2 regions of the Pseudofrancisella aestuarii genome follow, and region 1 is predicted to be linked to the other one. Evidence: riboswitches for the same ligand, from Rfam matches in the RefSeq annotation. Region 1 holds a riboswitch; the other holds the start of a gene.
What was found. A riboswitch is a leader RNA that binds a small molecule or an ion and turns the genes downstream of it on or off. The one in region 1 is predicted to bind thiamine pyrophosphate.

Region 1 (8,133 bases):
CAAGATTTGCAAATTTAACTAATGAAAATGATTATATTGTACCTGGAGATATTGGGTACAATGAATAAGGTGAATATATGTCACAAGATAAAGTAAATTTACTTGGTTTAAATCAAAAACAAATTGAAGAATTTTTTTTATCTATTGGTGAAAAAAAATTTCATGCTAGACAAGTTTTTAAATGGATACATAAAAAAGGAATCATAGATTTAGATTCCATGACAGATCTTGGAAAAAATTTAAGAACAAAATTAAAAGAAGTTTCAGAAATTACAATTCCTAAAGTTTTATTTAGTAAAGCCTCTAAAGATGGTACTCATAAGTGGCTTATTGATATTGGAGGAAGTGCTGTTGAAACAGTTTTTATACCCGAAGAAGGTCGAGGAACTTTATGCGTGTCTTCACAAGTTGGATGTACTTTAAACTGTAGCTTTTGTTCTACTGCAAAACAAGGGTTTTATAGAAATTTGACATCTGCAGAAGTGATTTCTCAACTTTGGATAGCTGCTAGAACTTTATCAAAAAATAATGGAGAACATGATTTTACAGTTACAAATATTGTAATGATGGGAATGGGTGAACCATTAATGAATTTTGACAATGTAGTTCCAGCAATGGATATTATGATGGATGATTTAGCTTATGGATTATCTAGAAGAAAAGTAACTTTAAGTACATCTGGAGTTGTTCCTAGAATATATGACTTATTAGAACAATCAGGAGTTTCTTTAGCGGTTTCTTTACATGCACCAATTGATGAGCTTAGAAATGAAATAGTGCCAATAAATAAGAAGTATAATATAGAATCCCTGCTTGAAGCTTGTAAACTTTATGCAGAAAAGGGTCCACATAAGCATATAACCTTTGAATATACTTTGATGGAAGGTATAAATGATGATCTTGACATGGCTAATAAGCTAGCAAGCTTATTAAAAGATAAAAATGTTCCTAGTAAAATAAATCTTATTCCTTTTAATCCTTATCCAGGAACTATTTATAAAAAGCCTAGTAATAATAGAATTCATAGATTTAAAGAGTTTTTACAAAAAGAAGGATTTGTTACTACTATTCGTAAAACAAGAGGTGATGATATTGATGCAGCATGTGGCCAACTTGCTGGTAATGTAATGGATAAAACCAAAAGAAAAGAAAGATATTTGAAAAAATTAGGAGAAAATAATGAGATATAAATTAGTTTTACTAATAATCTTTTTATCTACATTTTTTACTTGTTCTTATGCGGCTGATACAAATGCAAATGCAAACTCTAATGGACAATCTAAAAGTCCAAATCAAAGTCAAAACCAAACCTCATTTACTTTAAATAAAGGTAGTCTAAGAGATAATCTTAATTATAAAGAAGCTACTAAAATAAATGCTGAATTAGCTATTCTTTATACAAGCAATAATCTTTTAGATAGGGCGAAAGCTAAGTTGATTAAAGCTCAAGATTTAGCTAAAGAACATGGATATGATTTAGCTATAGTAGATTATGCTGCAGGATTTTATTATCAAGCTATAGGTTCAAATTCTAGAGCTGAAGATAAATATAAAGAAGCTATAAGTGACCATAAGAATGATTATGAGGCAATAAATTTTTATGCTCAATTTTTATGTGCTTCAAAAGATGAATATTCTAAAGCAATAAAATTATTTGAAGAATCTCTGACACTTCGAACAAATAATAATATGGCTCAGACATTATATCTATATGCTGAATGTTTAAATAAAGAAGGTAAAAAACAAGATGCAATTGAAAAAATGATTAGAGCAACTAAATTTAATCAAGATTATGGTATTGCTAAATTAAGATTAGCAGAATTGTATTTTGATGAAAAAGACTATAAAAACGCATACAAAACATTATATGCAATGAAAAATAATAAAGAGTTTTTTATTAATCGTAGAGTCTTACAATTAAGACTTAAATTAGCAGAAATAATGGATAATAAAAATGAGGCTGCTATTGTTAGATTAATTATTTCATCTAAGGATGATAATGATGATGACAATATGATAGATTTCTATTTACCATCATCTGCAGATATGGAGTTATAAGTGGTAAAAGATATGAATAAAAATAATGAAGAGCGCCTACAAAAAATATTAGCTAAATATGGACTTGGCTCTAGAAGAAAGGTTGAAGAATATATAGCAGAAGGGCGAGTTCGAGTTAATGGTAAAGTTGCTGCTCTAGGAGATAAAGCTTCTGATAATGATAAGATAAGTTTTGATGGTAAGGCTTTACATCTTTATGGAACACCTATGACACGACCTAGGGTTGTTTTATACCATAAAAGAGAAGGCGAAGTTTGCACGCGAAATGATGAAAAAGATAGGAAAACAGTTTTTGATTCATTGCCTAAACTTTCTAAATCTAACTGGATTATGATAGGAAGATTAGATATTAGTACCACAGGTCTTTTACTTTTTACTACTGATGGTGACTTAGCAAATAGATTGATGCATCCATCTTATGAAATTGAGAGAGAATATGCAGTAAGAGTTTTTGGAGAGCAACTTTCTCAAGAAAACTTGAATAAATTAAGAGCTGGTATCATGCTAGATGATGGTTTAGCTAAATTTAATAGTATAAGATTTTCTGGGGGAGAAGGTGCTAATATTTGGTATTATGTGACCTTATCAGAAGGTAGAAATAGAGAAGTAAGAAGAATGTTTGATGCTTTAGGTGTTACTGTAAGTAGACTTACACGAGTTAGGTTTGGTGACATTGTATTACCTAGGTTTTTATCTAGAGGAAAAACTTTAGAATTAGAGCCTGATGAAGTTAATAGATTAAGAAAATCTGTAAAACTTTCAGCATTTAAATATCCTAAAAATTTATTAGATAAGTTTAAAAGGTAATACTAGATGTCTTTTGATAAAGAATTTAGCGAAATTCTAGGACTAACTCTATGGGAATTGAAACCTAGCTTTAAAACAGCTGAAGAAAAATTACCTATAAAAAAAGTAGATATAAAACCTGATGAAATAAAGCTAATATTTTCTAATAGTTTAGAATCTAATAAAAATATTAATTTATTTATTTCTAATCAAGATCATTTAAGTTTTTTTAAATCTATTTCATTTAGTTTGTTCTTTAATTCAAAAGTAAATATCTATCATTATAATAGTGACTTAACTCAAAATACATTAGAAAATTCTATAAATATATATGATAAAGATATATTAAAAGATTTTTCAAATATTAATTCTTCTATAAATAAAAAATATATTTTTAGCAAACTTTATGAATCTTCAGACTTCACTTCTAAATGAAATTTATTATGAGAATACTCTTAATTTAATTAGAAAATCTAATCATGATTTTTCTTGGTCAGATAAACTAATATATGAAACTTTTAAAAATAAAAATAATATTATTTTTGGATTATTTAATGATAAAAATTTAATAGGAGTATCTCTTTACTTATTTACTTTAGATGAAGCAGAGCTCTTATATATAACCTTGAGTAAAGATTTTAGAAATAAGGGATTAGCTTACTATCTATTAGAAGATAATATAAAAATTTTGAGACAAAAAAGTATCAAATCTATATTTTTAGAAGTAGATATAACGAATTTATTTGCTATTAAATTATATGAAAAACTTAATTTTAAAAATATTTCTATAAGAAAAAACTACTACAAGTATCCTAATGGTAAAACTAGTGATGCCTTAATATATCAATTAAGAATTGAAGATTAATATATTAACCTATAATATTCTATATAGAAGACAGCGGGGGAGCTTTAGCTGAGATAGTTTTATGACTAGACCCTTTGTACCTGATCTAATTAATATTAGCGTAGGGAGTTTGTTTGATTTTAAATCTATCATTCAAAACTTTCTATTATTTATAAACTTAATAAATAGTAGGACCTCTTATGGAAACAATAGGAAATATAACTTTAAATATATCATTTATACTTTATTTAGTTCTTTTTTTACCACAGACTATTCATAATCAATTTAAACATACTACAACAGAAATAAGTTTATGGACTCATAGCTTAATGATAATAGCTAACTCTTTAGATTTAATTTATGCTGTTGGATTTAATATGCCATGGCAATATATAACAGTAAGTGTAGTTTTATTAACATTTTTAACAATTCAGCAACTTCAAATTCTAAATGATAAATTATCAAATAAAATCTTTTTACATAGCTTTTTTATATTTTCATTTTTATTAATTGCTATTTATTTTGCTCTTAATAATATTTTTACAGATAGTAATTTATTAATTTTTGGTTCATTAAGTAATATTATTTATAATGTATATTGGTTTCCTCAGATATGGAAAAACTTTAGAACAAAACAAGCAGAAGGCTTTAGTATAATTTATTTATATTTATCAATAATAACTTGCAGTTGCGATATAGTAAGTGGCTTAACTTTAAATTGGCCTATACCAACAATAATTGGAAGTTTGTTTCTACTTTTTTTAATTGGTATTCAAATTTTTCAATATTTATTTTATAAAAAAGAAAATTACAAAGTTCTCTTGGTATAAATTATGCTAGAATCAAAAAGTAATAATTTAAAAGAAAAAACTATAATGATATATTTTTTAGCTAAAAACCAAAATTGGGCAAAAGCTGCTCCATGGTTGGGAATAGTCTCACTTTTTTTATTATTTTTAAACTTTTCTGTTTCAGATCCTCATCTCTGGGCATTAATAAATATACCATTATACTTTTTTCATCAAACTGAAGAGCATTATATTCCTGGTGGTTTTAAATCCTTTATGAATGAAAAAGTTTTAAAATCTATTGATGGGAAAGAAACCTTAACAGATGTGAAGATTTTTTGGATTAATATAATAATGGTTTGGTTAGCATTTGCTATTTTTGGAACATTAAGCTTTATTAATCTCGGTTTTGGATTACTAATTATTATTTTTAGTATTATGAACTGCCTAACTCATATTCACGAGGGAATTAAATTAAAAGCTTGGAATCCTGGATTAGTTATGGCAAGTATACAGTTTGTGATATCTATTTTTGCAGCAATATATGTTTCTATGCATGGACTTGATAATGTACTAGCATGGTGGATAGGAACTATAATTTTTTCAATTTTAGCTCATGTTTTATTATTTAAACTAGTCATGAGTAAATAGTTAATATAAATATAGGAAACTTTAAGATGTCTAATCGTTATCAAATAACTAAAAAAGTAACTATAGTTGGTATGATAATAAATTGCCTTTTAGCTATGGTTAAAATGTTAATTGGTGCTATTGGAAAGTCTCCAGCATTATTTGCAGATGGTGTACATTCATTTTCAGATTTAATTAGTGACATTATGGTTCTTTTTGCTGCTAAATATGCAAATATTGGTGAAGATAAGAATCATCCATATGGCCATGAAAGAATTGAAACTTTAGCAACTTTAGCATTATCTGCAATTTTAATAACTGTAGGTTTTACTATTGTATATCATTCACTGTCTAATCTTATTATAGGAAACTATAGTACACCAGATAAGTTTACAGTTTTTGCAGCTATATTTTCAATTTTAGGAAATGAGTTTATTTATCAATATACGATGAAAGCTGCTAATGAAATTGATTCTGATTTACTTAGAGCTAACGCATGGCATAGTAGATCAGATATGTGGTCATCTGTTGTAGTATTAATTGGTCTTATTGGAGCATTTATCGGCTTTGTCTGGATGGATGCAATAGCTGCTCTAGTAGTTTGTTATATGATTGTTAAAATGGGTATAAAATGGGGATATTCAGCAGTCTCTGAGCTTATCGATGAAGGTGTTGATGAAGAAACTAGAGCTTCTATAAAAAAAATAATTAGAGATACTGAAGGTGTTCTTGATTTCCATTGTTTAAGATCAAGAAAAATGGCTGGCAAAATTATTATTGATGTTCATATTTTAGTTGATAAATATATAACTGCTTCTGAGGGTCACTATATTGCTGAAAAAGTTAGAAGCAATATTTATTATAATATTGAAAATATAAAAGATATAACTGTCCATGTTGATGTTACCGATCATTATGATGTATTTGTAAAATTAGATAAGATTGAACCATCTAGAAAAGAAATAATTGAACAACTAAAACATTACTGTTCTTCAACTTACTTAAATATTGATCTCCTTTTAGAAAAGAAAATGTTTTTATACTATTTAGAAAATCATATAGATATATATTTATTTTTAAAAGATGAAAAATTATTAGAAGAATATCAGCATAAATTGTCAAAATTTAAAATAAAAAATCATAATATAGAAATTACAGTATTCGCATATATTTAATCTATTTCTAATTAATTTCTAAAAATAGTATAATCTTAGTATCTAAATTTATTTTGATATCCTATGAAGATAAAAAAAGCTGTTTTTCCTGTAGCAGGTTGGGGAACTAGATTTCTACCGGCTACTAAGTCTTGCCCAAAAGAAATGTTAACAGTAGTAGATAAACCTCTTATACAATATGCTGTTGAAGAAGCTATAGAAGCTGGATGTAAAGAATTAATCTTTGTAACAAGCTCTAATAAAAAATCTTTAGAAGATCATTTTGATAGAAACTTTGAATTAGAATATTCATTAGAAAAAAAAGGTAAATTTGACCTTTTACAGACAGTTAGAAATATTATTCCTAAAGATGTAAGTTTTTTCTTTGTAAGACAGCCCGAAGCTTTAGGTTTGGGACATGCCGTGTTGTGTGCTAGACCTCTTGTAGGTATTGAAGATTTTGCTGTGCTCTTGCCTGATGATTTAATTTATAATATAGAAGGTAAAGGTGCTTTAGCTCAAATGGTGGAAAGAGTTGATGGCACAGATATAAGAGGATGTTTAGCAACGCAAACGATTCCTAAAGATAAAACAGAGTCTTATGGCATAGTTGCAAAAGATGAAGAAAATTTTATAAAAGCTATTGTAGAAAAACCATCTCCCTCAAAAGCTCCTTCAAATACTGCTGTAGTTGGTAGATACTTATTACCAAATAAAATATTTAGATGTCTTGAGTCTACTTCAGAAGGTGCTGGTGGAGAGATTCAGCTTACAGATGCTATTGCTAGACTTATTGATCTAGATGAAAAAGTTTTAGCCTATGATTTTCAAGGCACTCGATATGATTGTGGAAGTAAATTAGATTTTCTTATAGCTAATTATGAGCTAGCACACGTTCATCCTGAACTTGGAGAAAAATTTAAAGGATACTTAAAAGAAAGAAATAATAAATAATTATTTTAGATAATCAAAAACAACTTCTCCGAAACCTAGTGTTACATCAGCAATAAAATGTGAACCTTTAACGATTTCTTTTACTGGTAAATGATTAAGAGCTGCTTGTACATGATTAAAAACTTGTAAATCAACAGGGCCAGTCCAAGCTCCTTTTACAGTTACATCTTTTACATGATATTTAACTAGTTCACATATACTTACATCTTTACCGTTTACATGCGGAATTGTTTTAAGTAAAAAGTTTGGAGTTTCTTCTAAAGATTTTTTAATAATATCTTTATTGAGCTCTTCATATTTATAACCCATAGTACCAAAAGCTACATCTATACTATTATATTTAACTGTACCTAATAGAGTATCAGAATCTACAATTAGAGTAGGGTGAGCATATTTTTTTGGGAATCCCCAAATTTCACGACCTGCTGCAATAGATGGTAAATTATCTAATAGCATAATATGAGAATATAGACCTTTTTTACCCTCAAATTCAACCTCTATAAGTTGTCCAGCCTCATTAAAGCTACCAAAACCATTAGCATCATGCATTTTCATAAATTCAAATTTTACAATACCTGTTGGTTTAAGAGGCTCTGGAACATATTTTTTTAAAATTTCTAAATCAGCTTTATAGTCAATAATAAAGTATTCTCTATTTGTAAACTTATAAGCTATTCTATTTGCTGTAGGGGATACTAGAGGCATTGAAAAAACATTTTTTCTAACATCTTCTATTTTCATAAAATTTCTCCAATATTTTGAATAGTTCATTTTTATTATATAATTAAACTTAAATATAAAGTACTACCTCTTATAGAAAACGATTTATTTATGAATAAAACTCAACAGCGAATATTTGACTTCTTAGATGATCAAAAATATATAAGTGGTACAGAAATAGGTGAAAAGCTAGGTATTA
Region 2 (8,133 bases), on a different contig from region 1:
AGTAGTTTATTTCTTAAAATATTTATAGCATCTTTTTGTAATAAGAGATCGCCACTTTTAGCTACCATTACAGGGTCTAGAACTATAGGAATATCTTTGGCATTTTTTTCTAAAAAGTTAGCTATAAGATTTATTATTTCTGATGTGAATAACATTCCTATTTTTATAGCATCAGGTCGGATATCTTCAAAAATTGTTTCAAGTTGTTCCTTTATACATTTTAAAGAAATATCATAACAATTTTTTACTCCACAAGTATTTTGGACAGGTAATGCAGTAAGAACAGTCATACCATAACATCCAAGAGCAGAAAACGTTTTTAGGTCAGCTTGTAATCCAGCTCCTCCAGAGCCATCAAAACCAGCTATTGATAGACATTTATATTTCATAATTTTTCTCCAAAGTGAGTAAAGGGTGTTAGCTTGAGTTCTATAGGTTTATTTTGTTTATGAAAACTAATTTCTTTAGAGGAGATAGTTTTACCTATGGGCTTTAATTCATACTTGAAGGTGTTAAAAAAACTATTTGAGATTTCTTTAAATTTACTGCCTTTGACTGTAAAGAGAAGACTATAGTCTTCACCTCCAGATAAAGCTACTTGAGTAGGATCAAACTTTAAAAGCTTACATGCCTCTACAAATTGTTGATCAAGATTTAGTTTATCTAAATCAATTATGGCACCGACATCTGAAGATTCACAAAGTCTCTTGACATCAATATATAAACCATCAGAGATATCCATCATACTAGTGATTGATTTATGTTTACTAAGCCATTGTCCTTCTTTTATTTTTGCATTAGGCTCTAAACAAAAGTTTTTATAGTATGTGCCGAGATCTAAGTTATTTTCTAAAACAAACAATCCTAATCTAGCATAGCCTAAGAAACCAGCGACACAAATGATGTCATCATTTTGAGCAGAGTTTCGATATTTTATGTTTTCAGGATTACATGCCCCAATGGCAGTTATACTAATACTAATTTTATCTGGAGATTTGGTAGTATCTCCACCAATCAATATTATGTTTTCTTCTATGCAGAGCCTAAGTAGATTTTCTAAAAATTCTTGAGCATAGGCAGCGCTGTTATCAGGAATTGCTATACCACATAGTATGTATTTTGGTGTTGCTCCCATAGCAGCGAGATCACTTAAATTTACATGAAGGGCTTTGTGGGCAAGATTTTTAGCACTAAAGTAGCTAGTTCTAAAATGAATATTCTCTATAAGTAAATCTTTTGTTATTACATACTGTTCACTATCTAAACTACGAAGAATTGCAGAATCATCTCCAATAAATCCATTTGAGTTTTTAGCTAGCTTTTTTACTATCTCATCCTCATTTAAATTCATATTATCTTTTCCATAAGTTTGAAGTTGCTAGCATGTAATTGATCCAAAAAAGATATTTTAAAAGAAGCAGGGTGTTTATTTTCTAAAGAAGCTAATTCTCCACAGAGCGTAAAGTATTGAGTAGCTAATTTTGTTGCTTCAAAAGAATCTTCGATGACACATCTAAAAGCAGCTATAACTGCTGTTAAAGAGCAACCCATACCAGTAACAAGAGGCATTAAGTTAGAGCCAAAAGGTATTTCAGTACTTGTTGTACCATTCGTAATAAAATCTATTTCACCGCTTATGGCTATAACTGATTTATGGGTATTAGCTAACTTTATAGCAGCTGGTTTTGCATCATTTATGGTATTAGCTGTTTCAACTCCTTTTGAGAACAAAAGTGAATCAGTAAGGGATATTATTTCGCTAGCATTACCTCGTATAATAGATGCATGGCTTGCTATTTTTTTAGCAGAAGTAGTTCTAATTTTTGTAGCTCCGGAACCAACAGGATCAAGAATTGTTGGTTTCTTATATCTATCTGCAGAATTTATAGCTTGTGTAATTCTATTTAGAAAATTGCTATCTAATGTCCCAATATTTATATATATAGCTGAAGATATAGATACTAGCTCATCAAGTTCTTCTTCATATTGACTCATGATAGGAGCAGCACCAACAGCTAATAAACTATTAGCAACAAAATCCATCGTTACAAGGTTAGTAAGATTAAGCACTACAGGTTTTTTGTCTCTTAATAAGTAAAGAGCCTTTTGAATTTCTTTAAGCATATTTTCTTTCATCAACAATTCTCCTTAGGTTTTGGCAATTTTCTTGGCTGTTTTGATTATGAAAAGCTTCTATAGCAGCAATTCCATAAGCTCCCGTTTGCAGAACATTTTTAGCATTTGTATTATTTATTCCGCCAATAGCAACAATTGGATATTTTGAGATTTTGTAAGCTTCTTTTAAGTTGTTTATACCCCAGATAGTTTCAATATTAGGTTTATTTCTTGTAGGAAAAATACTACCGACACCTAAATAGTCGACAGGTAAGTTATTTGCAATTTTAATTTGCTCAAGATTATTTGTACTTAATCCTAGTATTTTGTTTGGTCCTAGAAGTTCTTTAGCTTTTTGAATATTTCCATCTGACTGTCCTAGATGTAGCCCATAAGCATTTAACTTTAAACAAAGTTCTATATTATCGTTTACTATTAAAGGAATATTTAAAGCATCTAGTAATTTCTTTAACTTCTGCCCAAAGAGTAATAAATCATGACCGCTCAAAGTTTTTTCTCTAAGTTGAACAGAGGTTATACCAGAGGTTGCACAAATTTTTATGAATTCTAAGTAGTCACTAATTGGTTGATCTTGCTTATTTGTAACTAATATTAGTTTTAGAGCATCTTTCATGTATATCTTCCTTATCTTTAACAGAGGAGGAAAGTAAAAACATAAAAGATAAATTGATTAAAATACTTTTTAAGTTTACTTTCACACTCCCTCCGCAGGTATTAACCAGAGCAGGTTCAAAGGGTCAAGTCTCAGCCAACTAAAAGTCAGCACCCCCGGTGAACTTATTTCAAAATTGATTCTAGTAGAAATAGTTTACGTAGTCAAATAGATTATAGTCAAGTAAGCATCATGAGTATTTATATAAAGAGTTCTAAACTACTTTATTTTAGGAGGATAAAGTTTATTTAATAAAGCACCTAATGTAGAGCCTTGTATCAGGATAGATAATACTACCGCAACATATGTAACAGCTACCATATGTGGTGCATCATGTGAAATTGATAATACTAAGGCTAAAGATACTCCTCCCCTTATTCCAGCCCATGTCATAAGAGTTTTATTCTTGAATGCAGATTTCGAAAAATCTCTATTGATAATAGCCATAGGAATGAAGACACTAATAAATCTAGAGAAATTCATAATAACAAAAACTAAAAATCCAATAATAATAGTTAATGTAGTAAAATCTATTTCTGTTAACTCTAAACCTATCATTATAAATAAAAAAGAATTAAGTATATTATCAATTAATCTCCAGAACTTACTTAATAAATCTATTTTTATTTGTTTTTTCTTATTCCATTCGGATAGTTTTTTGCCTGTTATTAAACCCGCTATTACCATTGTTATAGGTGCTGATACACCAAGCTTTGATGCAGCTATATATCCCATGCTTGAAACAGCTAAAGTTATTAGAATAGTAGTTTCATCATCCTTATTTGTACGAATGAAAAATAAAGTTACTATAGCAAAAAGACAGCCTAATAAAATACCACCAACGGCTTCGATAGTAATTTGTTTTATGATTAGTATTATATATGGAATATCTTTAAGAATATTTGGGTCTAAATTTTCAGTTGGATCAAAAAAAACTATATTTGTTAAAACAACAAATAATACGATACTTGTAGCATCATTAAATAAAGCTTCTCCAACAATTTGAACTTTTACTGGTTTTGGGACATTCTTGTTTTTTGAAAGAGTGCTAATAACAGCTATAGGGTCTGTTGGTGAAATAAGCGCCCCAAAAACTAAACAGTTACCAAATGGTACTGAGCCGATATTCAAAATTAGTGTTAAAGTATAATATGCTAATATTGCTGTAATTAATGTAGAGATAATCACGCCAGAAACTGATAAGGCAACTACAGCTTTAGTTTCTTTTTTTAAGTCAACGGCATTAAAACAAAGGGCACTAGCAAATAACATGAAAGAAATCATCCCATTTAAGAGGGTGGTTCTAAAATCAAATTGTTTTATAGCAATGACAATAAAATCTCCTTCATCAAAGATTATAATACACCCTATAGAAAAAACTATCGAAAGCATTGTTAAACCAATAGCTTTGGGAAATTTTAAAAAATTAGTATTAACATAGCTTAGCAAGGCTGTCACAATTATTAATAAACTAAATAAGAAGAATATATTCATACTATTGTGAGACCTGCTATTTTAAATTATTAAAATAAGTCTCTTTTTACTATCTAAGTTTCTAATTTATTTTAGAAATATAACATAATAAATAATTTCTTCTAACTATAAATGGTTTTATTAAAGATCTTTTTTCCAAATATCTCTAAAAATCTTGATGATTTGATCATGTTTAAGAAGAAAATCATTATTATAAGTTTCTTTTGTGTATCTCTGAGTATTAACTACTCTTTTGTCTTCATTAAGCACTATTCTATTTCCAATGCTAAATACTATATCCATAATTGGTTTCAAAATCTTAGTTGTTAAAAAATTACGATAATGCAGTATATATATTTTTGTTTGATTTTCATTTATGGGAACAAAGTAAGCAGTTACTTTCATTTTATTTGAAATGTTAAGAAGCCAAGCATTAGGAAAAATATATTTAATCATTAATTCACCATTCTTTATAGCTTCAATATTATTGTTTTTTTCTATAATTTTAATATCATCTGGTATTTTGTAACCTTTTCCAATGGTTCTTTTATGTACCGTGGCTAGATGTGTGTAGTCTAGTTGGTTTTCTATACAATGTCTTATATTATTATTCCAGATGTCAGTTATCATCGCATATTTGCCATTAAAGGAATCAAAAAGCTCCTGACAGAATTCAAATGCATAATCATTATTTAAATCTTCATCAAAGATATTTATCCAGATCATATCCGCTATTATTTTTGTAGGATAAACTTTAGCTTTTAATTTAGGAATAGAGCATTGTGTTTCAGGGGTATATTTGCAATTACCTGCATCATTAAATTGAAATCCATGAAAAGGGCATGTAATACAATTATCAATAACTTTACCTGAGCTTAGTTCAGCACCTCGGTGTGGACAGTTATTATCCATAATGATTATTTTTTTATCATCATTTTTCCAGACTACAAGATTTAAGCCAAATCGTTCTAATTTTTGAGGTTTATTCTTAAACTCACTAATATGCGCTATAGCATACCAAGCTTTTGGAACTTTCATTATCCATTCTCCATATGGTGTGGATTAGAAATATAATCAAACTAAATTTTAATATACATCTCTATGAAGATATATTAAATAATTATACAATCATACTAAAAGCTTTTAAATCCAATAGAATATGAGTAGAAAAGAGTATCTTAGAAATACAAAAAGAATTGTTATAAAAATAGGCACTAGCACTTTGACTCATAGTAGTGGTTTATTGAATATTGATCGTATAGAAAAAATAGTTCGTCAATTATCTGATTTGCATAATCAAGGGTATGAAGTTGTATTAGTTACCTCTGGTGCAGTAGGCGCCGGCATGGGTAAATTAAATCTTTCAAATAAGCCTAAAACCCTACCTGAAAAGCAAGCGGTTGCAGCTGTTGGTCAAGTAGCTTTGACTCATTTATATCAAAAGCTTTTCTCTGAGTATGGTAAAAATATAGGTCAGCTGCTTTTAACAAAAGATGATATTGCAAATAGAGAAAGATATCTAAATGCTAGAAATACTTTTTTTGCTTTAATTAATAAAGGAGTTATACCAGTAGTCAATGAAAATGACGCTGTTGTCGTAGATGAAATAAAAGTTGGGGATAATGACACTTTATCAGCATTAGTAGCAAGTTTAGTGGAGGCTGATCTCTTAGTTATATTATCAGATATAGATGGTTTATATACGGCTAACCCAAAAGTGGATAGTTCAGCAAAGTTCTTAGATACAGTTCTACATATCTCTGCTGAAATAAAAGCTATGGCAGGTGGAGCTGGTTCAAAATTCGCTACAGGTGGTATGGCAACAAAATTAAAAGCTGGTGAAATAGCTACAAAGTCTGGGACTAATATGATTATAGCTTGTGGCGAAAATCCTCAGAATATAAGAAAGATTATAGATGGTGAAGATATTGGTACTCTTTTTCTGAAAGATAGTAAGTTGATTGCTGCTAAGAAACATTGGATAAGCTATAGCAGTAATAAAAAAGGAATACTGATAATAGATGATGGCGCAGTAGAGGCACTTTATAAATCTAAGAGTTTGTTACCTTGTGGAGTAGTAAAATCAGAAGGTGATTTTTCTAAGGGCTCTACGGTAGCTATATTGAATAAGTATGGTGAAGAAATAGCTACAGGGCTATCTAACTATTCATCAAAAGAGATTGAGCTTATTAAAGGTAATAAAAGCTATGATATTGTAAAAATACTAGGCTACTGTGACTATAATGAAATAGTTCATATTGATAACTTACATATTAAAGAGGCTTAGAAATGAGCAGTAATTATATTTTAGAGCTTGGAATAAAAGCTAAGGAAGCCTCAAAGCATCTAGCTCAGCTGAATACTATAACTAAAAATAAAGTTTTATATGATCTAGAAAAAGCTTTACTAGAGAAGGCTAATTATATTAAAGAAGAAAATCAAAAAGACTTAGCTGTAGCTAGCGAAAGAGGTTTATCAAAAGCCTTTGTAGATAGGTTAACTCTAACTGATGAAAGAATAAAATCAATGGCTGATGGAGTTAGACAAATAACTGATTTTGCTGATCCAATAGGTAAAATTGAAAAAGGATTTAAGCATTCTAAAGGAATGACAATATCTCAAGTTAGAGTGCCACTAGGTGTTATTGCTATGATTTTTGAATCACGTCCTAATGTAACTATAGATGCTGGTGCATTAGCTTTAAAATCTGGTAATGCAATTATTCTAAGAGGTGGCTCTGACTCAATAAATACAAATAAAGCTTTAAAAAATATATTTGCTAATGTTTGTACTAAAAATGGATTACCTGAATGCACTGTTCAACTAGTTGAAAATACAGATAGAGAGTTGGTCAAAGAGTTAGTTACTTTAGATAAATATGTTGATGTAATAATACCAAGAGGTGGAAAGGGTCTTAAAAAAGCTATTCAGAATGATGCAACAGTTCCAATGATTGAGACAGGAGCAGGAATTTGTCATACATATATAGATGAGTTTGCAGATTTAAATAAGGCATTAAAAATAGTTATTAATGCTAAAGTTCAAAGACCTGGTGTCTGTAATTCTTTAGAAACATTGCTTGTTCATAAAGATATTTTAGATAAGTTTTTACCGGAATTAGAAAATGAACTTATAAAAAATAGCGTTGAAATAAGAGCTGATGATAAAAGTTTAAGATATTTAAAACAGGCAAAATTAGCAACTGAAAAAGATTGGGAAACTGAGTATTTGGATTTAATTTTATCTATCAAGTCAGTTTCTAATGTTAAAGATGCAGTAGAGCATATTAATACTTATGGAAGTATGCATTCTGAAAGTATTATTACTGAGAGCTATACTAATACGGAAATATTTCTGAATGAAGTTGATGCTGCTGCGGTTTATGCAAATGCTTCTACTAGATTTACAGATGGTGGTGAATTTGGTTTTGGTGGAGAAATTGGTATTAGCACACAAAAGCTTCATGCAAGAGGACCAATGGGGATTAATGAGCTTACAACATTGAAATATGTTATTAGAGGTAATGGACAAATTAGAGAATAATATGAATTCTAATAATATGCCAGAATGGTATTTTACAACAAAGTTTGAAATACCTATCAAACCAGCTAAATATCCTGATAAATTTATGATCTTAACAGCATGGAATCCTTTAAATCAAAAGCTATCTAAAGAAGAAAATATATCTAGAAATAATGCTTTAGAAAAAGATTTGAAAGAAAGCTTCTCTTTTGTATATGAAATAAATGGCTTTGATCCAGAATCTAAACATAAAGAAAATGGATTTATGGCAAACTGTTTTGATTTAGATAAAGCTTGTGATTATGGACTAAAGTATCAACAAGATGCGATTTATTATGTTGTAGAGGATA

Region 2: another riboswitch for thiamine pyrophosphate. It lies ahead of thiE (thiamine phosphate synthase); the one in region 1 lies ahead of DNK87_RS01395 (PQ-loop repeat-containing protein).

What each region holds. Positions count from the first base shown of each region.
Region 1 is NZ_QLIS02000001.1:270,444-278,576, forward strand. Features, by position in the region: gene dnaB (replicative DNA helicase) at 1-68, shown strand, start outside; gene rlmN (dual-specificity RNA methyltransferase RlmN) at 78-1,190, shown strand; gene DNK87_RS01375 (pilus assembly protein PilF) at 1,180-2,058, shown strand; gene rluB (23S rRNA pseudouridine(2605) synthase RluB) at 2,071-2,865, shown strand; gene DNK87_RS01385 (chloroquine resistance protein) at 2,872-3,279, shown strand; gene DNK87_RS01390 (GNAT family N-acetyltransferase) at 3,251-3,709, shown strand; TPP riboswitch at 3,735-3,834, shown strand; gene DNK87_RS01395 (PQ-loop repeat-containing protein) at 3,889-4,518, shown strand; gene DNK87_RS01400 (HXXEE domain-containing protein) at 4,561-5,127, shown strand; gene DNK87_RS01405 (cation diffusion facilitator family transporter) at 5,154-6,281, shown strand; gene galU (UTP--glucose-1-phosphate uridylyltransferase GalU) at 6,345-7,214, shown strand; gene DNK87_RS01415 (acetoacetate decarboxylase) at 7,215-7,955, opposite strand; gene DNK87_RS01420 (biotin--[acetyl-CoA-carboxylase] ligase) at 8,046-8,133, shown strand, end outside.
Region 2 is NZ_QLIS02000002.1:514,210-522,342, forward strand. Features, by position in the region: gene thiD (bifunctional hydroxymethylpyrimidine kinase/phosphomethylpyrimidine kinase) at 1-389, opposite strand, end outside; gene thiL (thiamine-phosphate kinase) at 386-1,351, opposite strand; gene thiM (hydroxyethylthiazole kinase) at 1,348-2,136, opposite strand; gene thiE (thiamine phosphate synthase) at 2,117-2,749, opposite strand; TPP riboswitch at 2,819-2,916, opposite strand; gene DNK87_RS06545 (cation:proton antiporter) at 3,008-4,282, opposite strand; gene DNK87_RS06550 (Rieske 2Fe-2S domain-containing protein) at 4,403-5,302, opposite strand; gene proB (glutamate 5-kinase) at 5,421-6,548, shown strand; gene DNK87_RS06560 (glutamate-5-semialdehyde dehydrogenase) at 6,551-7,804, shown strand; gene DNK87_RS06565 (DUF3293 domain-containing protein) at 7,806-8,133, shown strand, end outside.